Regions from separate parts of the Paenibacillus sp. 481 genome, predicted to be linked through region 2. Evidence: riboswitches for the same ligand, from Rfam matches in the RefSeq annotation. Region 2 holds a riboswitch; the other holds the start of a gene.
What was found. A riboswitch is a leader RNA that binds a small molecule or an ion and turns the genes downstream of it on or off. The one in region 2 is predicted to bind cyclic di-AMP.
Positions count from the first base shown of each region.

Region 1: another riboswitch for cyclic di-AMP. It lies ahead of KIK04_RS05195 (hypothetical protein); the one in region 2 lies ahead of KIK04_RS22955 (C40 family peptidase).

Region 1 covers NZ_CP075175.1:1,191,836-1,199,322, forward strand. The annotation lists gene kdpB (potassium-transporting ATPase subunit KdpB) at 1-1,295, opposite strand, end outside; gene kdpA (potassium-transporting ATPase subunit KdpA) at 1,325-3,004, opposite strand; gene KIK04_RS24385 (potassium-transporting ATPase subunit F) at 3,066-3,146, opposite strand; cyclic di-AMP (ydaO/yuaA leader) riboswitch at 3,454-3,638, opposite strand; gene KIK04_RS05195 (hypothetical protein) at 3,690-4,133, opposite strand; cyclic di-AMP (ydaO/yuaA leader) riboswitch at 4,209-4,397, opposite strand; gene KIK04_RS05200 (hypothetical protein) at 4,724-5,152, shown strand; gene KIK04_RS05205 (CgeB family protein) at 5,370-6,623, opposite strand; gene KIK04_RS05210 (CgeB family protein) at 6,653-7,487, opposite strand, start outside.
Region 2 covers NZ_CP075175.1:5,333,881-5,341,367, forward strand. The annotation lists gene KIK04_RS22925 (MerR family transcriptional regulator) at 1-288, opposite strand, end outside; gene KIK04_RS22930 (YqaA family protein) at 560-1,177, opposite strand; gene KIK04_RS22935 (NAD(P)/FAD-dependent oxidoreductase) at 1,489-2,616, opposite strand; gene KIK04_RS22940 (class I SAM-dependent methyltransferase) at 2,784-3,482, opposite strand; gene KIK04_RS22945 (Rrf2 family transcriptional regulator) at 3,561-4,001, opposite strand; gene KIK04_RS22950 (VOC family protein) at 4,187-4,564, opposite strand; gene KIK04_RS22955 (C40 family peptidase) at 4,755-5,231, opposite strand; cyclic di-AMP (ydaO/yuaA leader) riboswitch at 5,236-5,367, opposite strand; gene KIK04_RS22960 (NAD(P)H-dependent oxidoreductase) at 5,601-6,131, shown strand; gene KIK04_RS22965 ((2Fe-2S)-binding protein) at 6,226-7,005, opposite strand; gene KIK04_RS22970 (FecCD family ABC transporter permease) at 7,045-7,487, opposite strand, start outside.

The sequences.
Region 1 (7,487 bases), 1.6 Mb from region 2:
ACCGCCCCTTTGCGTACTTTACGACCATCCTGCAAGTCAACTCCACTCATGCGGGTTTCTGCTTTAAATGGAATAAAGTCACCTGCTGCGGCCAACGTTTTGTCATACGTCCATCCTTGCTTGTTCATCCAATCCAGTACGGAACGGCCTTCAGGTGTCTCATCTTCATTCGAAGAGATAGCTGCCCAAAATCCAAGCTCTTCCCCTTTCGCCCCACCGACTGGAATTAAATCATGTGCCAAACGGTTACCAAACGTGATCGTTCCCGTTTTATCTAAAATAATCGTATGAATATCCCCGCATGCTTCAACAGCCTTACCTGAAGTCGCAATGACGTTAAACCGCGTCACACGGTCCATCCCAGCAATCCCAATCGCCGATAGCAAACCACCAATCGTCGTCGGAATTAAGCACACGAGCAAAGCAATCAATACCCCAACGTTCAGCTCAATGCCCAAATAGTTACCGAAGAACGGCAGTGTAATCACGACAATTAAGAAAATGAGTGTCAAGCTGACGAGCACCGTATGCAACGCTAGCTCGTTCGGCGTCTTTTGACGCTGTGCACCTTCAACGAGTGCGATCATCCGATCAAGAAAAGATTCGCCCGGATCGCTCGTAATGCGAATCCGAATCATATCACTAATGACTTTCGTACCTGCCGTAACCGAGCTAAAATCGCCGCCTGATTCTTTTAATACCGGCGCAGACTCACCTGTAATCGCGGATTCATCGACCGACGCCAAGCCCGCAATAATTTCACCGTCACCCGGGATGATCTCGCCTTCACGGACGACAATGACATCGCCTTTGCGCAAGCTCGTGGAAGAGACACGCACCGTGCCAGTCTCTGTCACCTTGTTCGCCCACAAGTCACGCTTCGTCTGTTTCAACGAATCAGCTTGCGCTTTGCCACGGCCTTCCGCAAGCGCTTCGGCAAAGTTCGCGAACCAGACGGTCACGAACAAAATGAAGCTAACCGCCGCATTGAACCACCACGGCATCGGCGCACCAAAAGCATCTGGCACAAACGTTAACAACAGAGTAATAACAAAGCCGATCTCGCAAATAAACATCATCGGATTTTTGATCATATAAGCCGGATTGAACTTTTTCAAAGCATCGACAGCCGCAACACGTACGAGCTCCCCGCTAAAAAAGCTGCGGTCCTTTTTAGGCGCATTGGGAATGCCTGGTCGCCCTCCCCCTGCTGGTCCACCCGTCTGTCTTTGGCCTCTTTGCCCGGAATCCGGTTCAAAAGGCGTCGGTGTTTTCATCATTTTTGCAGTACTCATCGCTTACAGCTCCTCCTTTATTCCCCTCATCATTTCCACAACGTTAAATGTTCTGCGATCGGTCCAAGTACGAGTACAGGGAAGAAAGTCAGCGCACCTACAATCACGACCGTCCCTACAAATACAACACCGAACGTTCCCGAACTCGTGCGGAAAGTTCCGCTCGTTTGCGGTATAGGCTGCTTGCTCGCCATCGAGCCTGCAACGGCCAACAGCGTAATCATCGAAATGTAGCGGCCCAAAAACATCACAATACCTGTGGAGATGTTCCAAAACGGCGTCGCATCCCCTAATCCTTCAAAGCCTGATCCATTATTGGCTGCGGATGAAGTAAATTCATACAACGCTTGCGACAGACCATGGAAGCCCGGATTGGAAATCGTATCGGCCTGTGTCGCCACGGCAATAGCTGTCGGTACGAGAATAAGGAGCGGCTGTACGATAAGCGTAACCGCGATCAGCTTCATTTCTTTGCTTTCCAGCTTGCGGCCAAGGAATTCCGGTGTACGCCCGACCATTAGGCCAGATAAGAACACAGCGATCATCGCGTACATCAATACGTTCAAAAATCCTGCCCCGACCCCGCCAAATACGGTGTTCAGCATCATATTGGCCAGCGTAACGATTCCGCCGAGTGGAGTCAGTGTATCGTGCATTGTATTCACGCCACCGGTCTCTGATGCCGTTGTAACAACCGAATATAACGACGATCCTGCGATACCGAAACGAACTTCCTTGCCTTCCATGCTGCCGCTGCCACTAAATCCATAAGCGTTCATTACAGGATTTCCAGCTTGTTCGGCTGCAATAGACGTACCTAGCAGCATAATGAACATCATCGACATCGCGACGAAAAGTACTCTGCCTTCTTTGGGACTACCGACCATACGGCCGTAAGCAAACGGTAGCGATGTACCGATTAGCATCATAAGCAGCATTTGCAGCATATTGCTGATTCCATCTGGGTTCTCGAACGGATGCGCAGAGTTGACTCCGAAAAACCCACCACCATTGTTGCCTAGCTCTTTAATCGCAATCAGCGAGGCTGCTGGTCCACGAGCGATGTGCTGTTCCGCTCCCTCAATCGTGATAGCCGTTTCCGTTGGACTGAACGTTTGTGGTACACCAAGCAGAACAAAGATCAAGCCCGCTACAATCGAAATCGGTAAAAATACACGTGTAATCGAGCGAACTAAATCGGCAAGGAAGTTGCCGAGCGGCTTACCGATTAAGCCACGAATAAAGGCGAACACGACAGCTAAGAACGTGGCTGGCGCTGTAAACATCAAGAACGTAATGCCGACCATTTGGGATAAATAAGATAATCCACTTTCCCCGCTGTAATGCTGCAAGTTCGTATTTGCCATAAAGCTTATTGCCGTATTAAAAGCGAGCGACGGCTCCATACCCGGAATCCCACTCGGATTAAGCGGCAGGATGCCTTGCAGACGAAAGATCGCGTAAGTAATGCCAATCATCAATATATTGGACAGCAGCGCTGCAAAAGCGTAGTTTTTCCAGCTCTGATTCACTTCTTTGATACCAAATAGTTTAAATAATAGTCGATCGAGCGGACCGAACACCGCATCTAGCGGCCGCGGCCCCCCGTTGTTGTCGAACACCTTGGCCAAATAAATTCCGGTTGGCCGCGCTAACAGCAGGACGAGCAGCAGCGTTACCCCGATTGAAATCCATCCTAATGCACTCATTGTATTTCCACCTTTCCCATATGACAGCGACTCTTGTCGAGCACCCTAGAATAAATTGTGTTTAAAATTTTTCTGGCTTCACTAATGCGTAACCTAAGTAGATGAACAAGGCCCCAACGATAACAAATAGTCCAATGGTCACAATCGTTCACCCCGATCTCCAACTTCCCGAGTACACCAGTGTAAGATGCCGATGCTCGTTAAGCCGAGCATACTAAGAAGCATTAACATGACCACGTCGTACATCTTGAATTCCTCCCCTTTTTCTGTTCAACTTTCCTGTTCCAGCAACGGTTTATCAGTAGCAGCACAAGTGCGCAAGATAACTGAATTTTTCGTCACGATACGTAAAAAAGCACGCAAAAAGGCCGCACGGAAAGAGGGTCCTTTCCGCGCGGCCTCACTAACGCACAGCAAATGAAAGCCGTACGTAGCCACGACGAAATAAGGCGGCCTCTATGGACGCTTACGAGGTTAGCTGACGGATTCGGGCGCATTGAGTCGCCCTACTTGGCTTGAGCCAAGATTCACCCCTCACATGCGCGACTTGCAGCTCGTGTGAGCTGTCGTTACGCATGCTGTACTTGTGGTTCCCCCGCTTCCGTCGATTGACGGAACTCAGCGATGAGCATAGCCTATTTTTTTAATGTGAAGACGAAGCATCGTTCATATCACGGTTCAGCATTTACAACGCTGTTGGCGTCGGGCAGTCTGTAACGGCATGAATAAGTTCCGTCATTAAAAAGCTTACTTGATCCGATTGCGTGAACACGATGTAGTTCGCACCTAGCAATCGGTAAATCGAATGCGGATGATGATGTTTAGTAACGACCGTTATCGGGTCTGTTGTCCAATGTCGGCACACTTGCAGCAAGCGGCACGTCAACGCGAAACTTTGCTCGAAAATGAAAATACGTCCTACAGGCACATGCGGTACGATCCAAGCTTTCGGATCGGACGTATTCAGGTGACACATGTGCTTGACACCCAACTTCTCCAGCTTCTTGGCCATTCGGGTGCTGTTTACAATGGCCGCAGTAGGTATCCCTGCTCCCCTTAACTGACGCACAAAGTCTACGCCCATCGCATTCGGTGCAAACACAGTAACGATGCGATCTGCTTCAAACATATCCTGTTCCTCCTGTCTTCATTACCGTCGCCTTTTTTTCCACAAGAAAGAGGAAATGCGCCAGATCAGACTAGGCACGCCTCTTCTCACACGCTTACGAGGTTAGCTGACGGATTCGGGAGCGAGAAGTCCCCCTATCAAAGCAGCACGCTGCTTCAAATTCACCCCTACGAACGGATAATGCGCAAATTTGCCCATTATGGCCGATTTCGCTTATTGGTTCCCCCGCTTCCGTCGATTGACGGAACTCAGCGATCTAGACGTTCGGATACGTTGTATTGCTGAACTGAATATTACGCCTGATTGCCTTAACCTGTAAATCACCGTGAAAGCTCATAAATGGTAATTCCGATGCAAGACATGCATGAAATCAAGTTCAATCTTCCAAAATCAGATCATTAGCTCGCTAACGCTCAACCGTTCGTGAATTATGGTGATTTCAAGAGATATTAGCAGCAATTCCAATAACGAGCTGCATGTAAGCGCTACTTTCAATGAAATTGGCGTAAAAAAATAGGTTTGTATCTATTTACACCGATTCCCAGATCACGTTAGGATACGCTCACAACGTTTTTGAGGAGGAGTTCGTATTGGAATGCTCGGGCGACCTTGAACTTCAGCGGAAAATGCTCATTACAGAGTGGCAGCGTTGGAATAACGAACGTTTTTTTAGCTCGATTCGTGCTTGCCGATTATGCACCGATGAACAGCCGCAGCCAACGGACGCGGCGTACGCAACAGATGTCAGCTTTTTTCATGACATGATTTTTTTTCGTAGTTGCCCTCGCCACGATGAGCATGCTCCAGCCGGAAGTGAAGTGCCGCTGCTGCCAAATTGGGTCCGGGAGCGCAATATCGACAAACCGATGCAGCAAATGGAACAACAGGAGCGTGCAGCTGCTCTGGAAGACGTCGTGCAGCGTGTTACAGGGCAGCCTGTTAAACGAATTTGGCTAAGCATCGTGCTCGAAAATGGAGGCAAGCTAGATATGGTGGAAATTGAACAAACGCTCATTTGACAAAATGCGCATAGAGCAAAGCCCGAGCAGATGTTGCCCGGGCTTTATGTTATTGTCCTACTCCTGTCAAGTAAAGGGTAAAGGTACAATATAGGGAGAGACGGTTGGGCATTTACAAGGTAGAGGTAGGATGAGGCAAGCTTTGATCTAGTAGGTGTCGTTGCTATCCATATGGACTAGGTTAGGTGAGTGGATTTGGTTGGTCATGTGGGCTGGGTCAGTTTGACTGGCCGATTGAATTTGATTGGTAGTGTGGGTTTGGTTGACCGAATGGGTTTGATTGGTCGATTGAGTTCAGTTGGTTAAGGTGCTGCTGTTGATCAGATGGTGGATCAAAAACGACGCGCAGAAGTTCGTTAATTCGATTCATATAGGTATGTTCTCTCATCGTCCGCTCTAGACTGCGCAGCGCGATTTCTCGTCTTGCCTCCTCGTTATGCAAGTAATATTCAACCTTGCTCACTAACTCCTCCGAGGATCTGTAAGTCTCAATTTCAACGCCAGGCGTATAAAAACGGGGCAAATCCGCGCGAACATCGGTTAGTTGGAGTGTTCCGCAACCGGAAATTTCAAACGTTCGTGGATTAGGTGAAACAGCGGGAATACGAGCTTTGTTGTTGTTAACCGTCTCATCCTCGACGGAGCGATGCATATTGATCACAATTTTGCTGCCGTTGTACAACGTCGCTGTTTCATGCGGGCCCATCCATTTATTTAACTCAATGCGCTTCTTGTAGCGAGAAAAATGGGTCAGGCGATCCCACCACAAGCCGGAGATTACGATGTTATGCGTCGCAAGGCGAGAAATAATCGGATTGAATGATCGAATTCGGTTCCAATAGCCCGAACCGATAAAGCTGACATCTCGGCGTACAGGGCTAATCGTATGGCGTGGGCGAAAATGGAGCGGAAACACTCCAAACGGCAAATAATGCACGTGCTTACAGCCTAATAAGCGATAATATTCGACGCAGTTTAATTCTAGCGTAAATACATAGTCGTAATGCGGCACGACAAGGGTCATAATGTCGGTATAGTAAGGATCGTCTGTAATCCATACAGCCGTCCGAATGCCAGACTGTCTAAGCTCATTCAGTTGTTCGACTGGAAATTCCATTCCATCTAATACAAGCACAAGATCGGGACGAATTTGTGCTGCCGTCTGCGCAACTGGATCACGTGGCCCTGCTATGGAAAGATGAGCAACTGTGCTTTGCAGCGTTGTTACAATGGCTTCATCCAATGGTGAATATGGAAAACCTTTTCCTGATGACACATACATGACATGAATCTGTCTCATGTCGGGATTTGCATGCACGGTATGCATAATAAATTGCGAGCGTCCCCGGATGTACCCCTCCGCATATCCTTTATGGTTCCCTTCATGTTGTCCACGCTGACGAGCATTCCTTATCGGATGCTTATTCATGGCAAGCGTCCGGCGCAACGACCTTAAATGGGACTTACGCATCTTACAGCTCCTCTCTTATCGCGTGACTCCTAGCCCTTCATAACCCTTAGCATTTGATCCACTCGATGCTCGAACGTATGGCGTTGAAAGGTCGTTTGCAGCCCGTTCATCGCTATACGAAAGCGCTCCGATTCATGATTTAAATAATAATCAAGCTTGTGAATAAGTTCGGCTGCTGTTTCGAACGTATCGATATCGAAGCCAGGTGTATACATTTCTAGAAGCTCACTGCGCGAATCAATGAGCTGCAACGTACCACAAGCCGCGATTTCGTATGTGCGGGGGTTTAAGGACTGACCCGTAATATGGAAGCTGTTTCGATTGTCCAGTCCGTATTCCGAAGGCCGATGCATATTGATAACAATCTTAGCCGCATTGTAATAATGAACAGTCTCCTCGATCGGCACCCAGCCTTCGCGCAACAGCGGTTTTAACTGTGCATACTGCGTTAATCGATCCCAATGTCCGCCCGCTATAATCACTTTTTTACGCAGGAGATAGGGGGCAAGCTCGTCAAATAAGCGGGCTCGGTTCCAAAATGCATTGCCGATAAAGCAAATATCGTACTTGTAACAGGCAGCTGTCCGCACAGGGTGGAACGTTGAAGTTCCTACGCCAAGCGGTAAATGCAGAACATAAAAACAACCTAAACTCGCATAAAAGGGCAGACAGGCTCGCTCATGGGTGAAAATCATATCATAGTACGGAGCAGCCTTTGCTGTATCTTCTGTAAAATACGGATCATCTACAAACCACACAGCTGACTTGATCCCCAATTCTCTTAAACGTGTCAAATGTTCCAAGTGATCGGCTGGAAACACATGCAGCCCATTCATAACGAGTACGACATCAGGACGCATTTGC
Region 2 (7,487 bases):
ACTTAGCTTGACTTGTAATTCGCTTCTCTTACGATTAAGGGCAGAACAAAGCTGCTCGTCAGATAGATCTGCATCCCACTCCAGAATGGCTTTTATTTCTTCCAATGAAAAATGATAAGATTTCAAACGATTAATGAAGAGCATCTTTTTTAATTGTTTAATAGAATAATATCTATAGCCGTTGTCAGGATTGATCTCATCAGGCTTAATTAACCCCACTTCATCGTAGTATCGAAGTGTTTTTGTTGATACTTCGCAAATCTTTGAGAATTCACCAATCGATAGCATGAGGTCACCTCCATTTTTCCAAATTTGCATACGGCCTACACGTTTTGCGTATCGATAAGGTGTGTAAGTTCACTATATGCCTTTCCCTAAGGGCAAAGTCAACGCCATTACATCATTGCTTGGAAAGCTTTCACCGCAACGATAGTTCGCATTCAACAAGTAATGGCATAAAAAAAACCGCTATTTACGCGGTTTTTAGTGTAACTAAGTTATGTCATCGTCATCTATTATGAGATGACTATCATTATATTCGTTAACAGCCAAGCAACATTTATTGTTTCTCGGTTGATTTCTCATACTCTTCACTGCTTACTTTGACTTGTGCTTCCTTTTTACTACGAAACTTACGAATTAGGAACCAGCCTGTGGAAAATATAAGAAGGAGCCCTAAACATATTAAAGTAAAGTATTGATTAATTACATTCTCAGCTAATGTGCCATAAATATAAAACAATATACCAACAATATAAAACTTAGCCGCTCGTCCGATCGCTGCGTAACCCATTAATTTCCACAAAGGATAGTTCGTACTGCCTGACAATATCGTGAAGATCTTAAAGGGAATAGGTGTGAAAGCTCCCAGTACAATAGCTGTTTCCCCATGACGGTGAAACATGGCTGTAGCGGAATCGACCCATTTTTTCTTGAGTATTTTGTTCAAAAAAGATCGTCCCGCTACTTTTCCAATCCAGTAGCCAACTGGCGTACCTAATAAACAACCAATAAACCCAACCGTAGCCAGCCATAACGCATTGGATGGATCGATCATGCTTAAGGACACCTGCGTAAAAAAAGCGGGAATAGGGAAAATAATAGCATCAATAAAACCATGTAAAAACATTCCTAATGTTCCGAATTCTTTTAAAAAGCTTAAAATGGAATCAATCATTTTATAATCACTCCTACTTATTTATTTATATCAGAATCAACATCGCGGTTTGTTAATTTTTCTTCATAAAGTAGCGGATAATTGATCCAATTTACGTTCGTATACCCATTCGACTGAAAATATTGCAAAATAAAACGATACAGATAGAATTAATCTTACCTTTAGTACAGATTTAATGCAAAGCCTATATCGTCTCCTTGTAAGATTTATTATGATATTATTTATGTACTCTTGATAAAAAAAGCTCATTTCCCTACTTATGAAGGAGAATGAGCTTTTCTAACCATCTCAGCTTATCCGTAGCACAAGGATCATTTTTCATCCATTGCTGTTCGAATATCATAATCATTTATATCGATATCTAGATCCATGCCTAGCGCCATTTTCGCTAGCTGGCTTCCAAGGTACGGGCCCATCGTCAATCCGGACGCTCCAAGTCCGTTTGCCGCCATTAAACCATTCCACCCCGGAACAGCACCGATTACCGGCAGAAAACCGGGTGTAAAGGGACGGAAACCAACTCTTACCTCTTGAACGGTGCTGTTAGCTAAGCCAGGTGCTATTGTTAGCCCCTTATTCAGGATTTCCTGCATTCCACCTGCCGTTACCCTCGTATCGTAGCCTGCTATATCATCTTCATGAGTTGCGCCGATAACGATCTTTTGGTGTTCAAAAGCGAGCATATATTGATCAGCAGGTGGCATCACTAGAGGCCACTTGCCTGTGTCTTGTTGGTCAGGAACTTGTAAATGCATAATTTGTGCTTTTTGATAGCTAACCTTAAAGTGAATGCCTAATGGCTGTAGAAGCGCATTGGCCCAAGCCCCTGCACAGGCAATAACGACGTCAGACGAGAAGCTTTGTGACCCGACCGTTACTCCTGTTACACTGTTAGACTCATATTGAAGCGTGGCGTCCCCATCAATCAAGATAGCCCCGTTTCTTTGTGCGGATCGGATCAACGCATCACGCAGCGCACGACCATCTACCCGAGCAGCTCCGCTAATATGAACAGAATGATATGTTTCTGCTAACAGCGGAAGCCGCGAATGGGTTTCTTTTTCATCAAGCTGGGTAATTTCGCCGATCTCCGGTGCATCCGCTTTGCGTACATGCGCGCGCTCCTCCATCTTTTTGATTTTGTCTAAATCATCATGTAGACACAGAGCCCCAACTTGAGCATAGCCAGTTTCTGTTTCACCCTCGCTGTTGAGCTCTTCAATCAAACCGGAGTAAAAATGGGCGCCAGCCTTTGCCAGCCGATACCAAGCCTGATTCCGTCGCTGTGAGAGCCAAGGACAAATAATACCAGCAGCCGCATCTGTAGCTTGGCCTTTATCTTTGCGATCTACAATAATGACATCTGCACCCATCTTTGCTAATTGGTATGCTGTCGATGCTCCAAGAATTCCTGATCCAATAACAATGACTTTCTTCATAGGTACATCCCTTTCCTCAATCACTATATCCATTATAGCGAACACAGTAAAAAGTATAACAAATAGAAAAGAGAAAGAGCAAAAGTTGCTCTTTCTCTTTATTTATGTTTGACTGGTTCGTTAGTCGTACAGGCTCTACTTATGCATCATTTTTTTCCAATCACGAATTACTCTGCATGGCACATCCATCCCGCCATAATGCCCGTCGAGTAAAATCGAGTTATTTTCGTAAAACCAGCTTCCGCCAATAACCCTTCGATTTGTGTTTCAGGAAGGAAAGAAAGTTTCGCCAAGGCGTGGCTTATCATCTCGTCTGTTTCGGATAATTCGCGACCACCTTCTACCCAGAAGCTTTTCCATATTTGCATCCTGTCCTGCAGTTCGGAATTGTCACGGTCTCCATACGCACTTACGAGAACGAAAGGAGCACCTGACTTCAGTTTATTTTTTATGGACACGAGTAGGTTCAACTTTTCTTGAATATCGTTAATGAAGTGAAGAACCAAAATACAGCTTGCCGCATCGAACTTCGAATCGGACTGAGGAAGGTCATCTATCGTCCCATGGATGAGGCTAACGCGACTTTCAAAGCCTAGTTCAACTACTTTATACTTAGCTATCTTAAGCATCTCTTCTGAAGGGTCGACTCCAGTAAATGTCCATGTCGGGTTAGATGGTCCCCACGCGGAAAGTTCATTGCCGGTGCCTGCTCCGATCACGAGCAAGGAGGCCGCTTGCTCGCCTAATTGTAAGCGGTAATACGATTGAACCATTGCAAATAACGCGTCATACGTCGGAACCGAGATACGAGAGTTTTTTTCGTACGTTGCTGCCATTGCAGAATTGAATGTAGGATCTTTAGTCATTGCTTAACTCCATTTCGTGTTCATGATTGATATTTTAAGGATATTAAAGATAGTTGTAATCGATAATTAGATTAAAAATTAATTCGCTACATAATGTATGAAATTCACAACATTTCTGTCTACCTTCTGTAAGACATGTTCTATCGTTTGAGTTTGTAAATGATTTTCCATTTTTTGCTCAGCTTCATTCATTACTTTTTCGATGAAACAATTTTGTCTATCATGTATCTTATTGTCTAAGCTACAATTAAATAACGAAGTTGTCCCCTCAATAGCATGTATGATATCTAAAAATGTAATCGTTTTTACATCTTTAATTAATTTGTATCCACCGTTTACCCCTGTGCCCGATTCAATAAAGCCGGACTTAACTAAAGTCGTTAATACTTTAGAAAGATACGTAGGCGACACTTTCTGTACTTCAGCCAATGGCTTTACACCTATTGTCTTGCCCGCTGGTAACAGGGCCAAATAAACGATCGTATGCAGGGCATAATTCGTTGCCTTCGAATACTTCACTCTTCTCACCTCTTAATTAAAGACTCAATGAGTCTATAATATCTCCAATGACTTAGATAAGTCAAGTTAGCACACCTCATCGGCCGCTTGTCTTCATCGTAAATACGCTTCAAAAAAGAAAAGACAGCCACATATTTCTGGCTGCCGTCTTTTAATGTTTATAGAGCCTATATACTAGAAACTTGTTATTTTTCCATTACAGCAAAGTAATTATCTTCATAATCGGCAAAGTTAAACACTCTGCTGGAACCCATATTTACAATTTCTCCGACTTTAACATTTTTATTGACTAATTCGCTATGTAATTCATTAAAATTCTCTGCAAAAAACATCAAAGAAGGTGTCCCCAGATTCATTCCAGGTGACATTTTAGCAACGAGTTCTTTATTGTGCAGAATGATGCTTGTCTCGGCTCCTGTTGTTGGAGCAATTTCAATCCATCTCATTCCTTGGCCGTTATTTTCTTCAGAAATGACACGAAACCCTACTTTTTCTGTCCAAAAATTCACTGCCTCATCTTGGTTATTTACATACAACATAATTTGACCGACTTTACTAATCATAACCAGCGACACTCCCTTCATAGTAAGTACATCCCAAACCCGATGCTCTTATTCCTTTCCATCGAGCAGGTTTCTGATACCCCACGACATCCGATACGGGCGATTAATGCAACAAAATGTTCTTAGCTTCCCCCTAGTTCGTCTTGTCTACTTTACGAAGAAACTTCAAACCATGCAGGTTCGTTCTTTCTTAAGCCTCATGCTCCATACTAGTCATTACGGAATATACATCCTCAGATATTACACGACGAGCTGTAACGTATCGTTTTTCGTAATAGTTCTCAGATAGTTTACTAATTCGAACACCTTTATTGCTTGAAGAATGAGCAAATTGTCCGTCTCCTATGAATATACCGGCATGAGAAATACCTTTACCGTCCGTATTAAAGAAGACAAGATCGCCAGGTTGTAAATCTTCTTGTTCCACATGTTCTCCTTCTTCGGCTTGTAACTTTGAGGTTCTTGGAAGATCTACATCATACTGATTAAATATGTGCAAAATGAATCCCGAGCAATCAAATCCATCTACGGTCGTACCTCCCCATTTATAAGGCGTCCCGACCACTTCATCAACTGCATGTTCGATCTTCATTTCATCAGCGAAGGCACTCCCCGCAAAGCTAAAACACATCACACTCACTAATAATGATGCTACAACTTTTTTCAAAACTAGTTTCCCCCTTCGATGCCTACGAGGTTAGCTAAGGGTTCGGAAGAAGGTTTCCCTATAATCTTTTTGCAATAGATTAATTCACCCAAGTGGATCCCCCGTTTCCTGAACAGGAATTCGGCAAAATACAATTTTTTTGGTACGTTTATACCCTTTCTTTTTTTACTAACCAATTCCTGCTTTATAACCATTAGAAAAATCTAACTTATGTGTCGATTTTTCTAAAATTGATCCACTAGCCCATAACTGATTTGACACTAACCTTTATGTAAGTACCTGTACTAAAAGTGCATACTTACATTTTTGTAGTGATCTCTTTATACTCAAAACATAAATCACAAACCACCCTTAAAGGAGGACAAAACTTTGAAAACTCTTGTAATCGTAACACACCCAAGCATAGAAACATCCGTCATCAATAAACGGTGGGTCGAGGAACTCCATAAATATCCGGAAAAATATACGGTACATGAATTGCATAAGGTTTACCCTGACGGAAACATCGATGTGGAAAAAGAGCAACAACTCATTGAATCACATGGTAATCTGGTTCTACAGTTCCCAGTGTATTGGTTTAATTGCCCGCCGCTGCTTAAAAAATGGCTTGATGACGTGTTTGCATATGGTTGGGCTTATGGTTCAAACGGAGGCGATAAATTAAAAGATCGCAAAATTGCTTTAGCTGTATCGGCCGGAATTAAACAAGCAGATTATAGTGCAGAGGGAAGATATAAGTACACACTGGAACATTTGTTAGCTCCTTTTGAAACTTCCTTCCTATACTGCCATGCCGATTATCGTTCGTTCTTTGCGTTTTATGGCACAGAATATGAGCCGTCTGCAAGCGAAGTGGACACAAGTGCACAAAATTATTTGAAGTTTATTAACAATCTGTAATCAATTACTTGATTAAAGCTAAATAAAAAAGAAGTATTTCCGTGTTCAGGAGATACTTCTTTTGATTTACATGAGCTCATTATGCCGCATTACCTCATTTTAATTTTGGACAAGTTAAGCAGTAATCATGATCATCCGAAATTTTGTATAAAAAGCAGCATGTCTTTCGAACACGGATCGGCGTGTCCGAATAAGACGTTGTACATTTAGGACTGTTATACTTTTTCATCGGATTCTCTCTTTCTCCAAAGAGATGTGCTGGCGCTTCTTGAACTAAATATTGAAAATCTTCTTGAATACGAGCTTTTTGTTGATCACTAGCCCCCTCTAACATGCGCCTTTCATACAGCCAATATACGGAAATAGCTGCATTTTCCCATAAAATAGAGGTCGGCACCTTTGCCACTTTGGAGACAGAATTCCACACTTCCGCCATATTCCCCGCAAAAATACGTTGAATCATTTGTTCACGCCAAATATACCGATCTCCGCCTGTAGGCTCGGTTACTCGCCAATCGCTTAAACATACCTCAGGCAGCCAAGACTTGTCTTCATCCACGGACTCAATATGACAGTTTTCAATCGAGTAATCCAATCCCTTATTAAACATCGTCATGGCATAAAGGCCAGAAGCCATTGTGAGATAAGCATATCTCTTGGACAATTGAGACAAGCTAGCAGCTGCATTTGAGCATTGAAAGATCGTCTTTGCCGCTTCTAAGTATTCCTGACACTTTGCTGTATCCAACAAATCTACCGCTGGAATGGATAAACGGCTGTCTCGCGACGCATGTAAGGTCAAACGAAAATGTTCTGTTAGAATGTTTACTTCCTCTGGCTCAAACAAGGACAGCTGCAAGTTACTCTTATTCATTCTCTCTCTACCTCTTCCATGTAGGCTGTTTCCCATCAGTTATTGATGACGATTACGATACAGTAAGTAAATAAAAAATGGCGCCCCAATTCCAGATACAAATACACCGGCTGGAATATCAAGCGGAATAAAGGCGGTTCTGGCCACGATATCTGCTGCACACACGATCATCCCACCGATGAGGGCCGACACGAGAACCAATCCTCCCATTGCTCGTCCAACCAGTTGTCTGGCGATATGCGGTGCAATTAAACCTACAAATCCTATGCCTCCAGCGAACGCTACAGCCGATCCTGCTAAGGCAACACTAACAAATAGCAAACCGAATCGGTGCATTTGCACCCGAACACCTAGACTAGTGGCGACTTGGTCCCCCATCTCCTGTGCATTCGCGGTTCTGGAAAATAATAAGGTTAATGGGACAAAAATAAGCACCCAGGGTAGCATAGCATAAACCTTCGCCCAACTCGCACCGTATACAC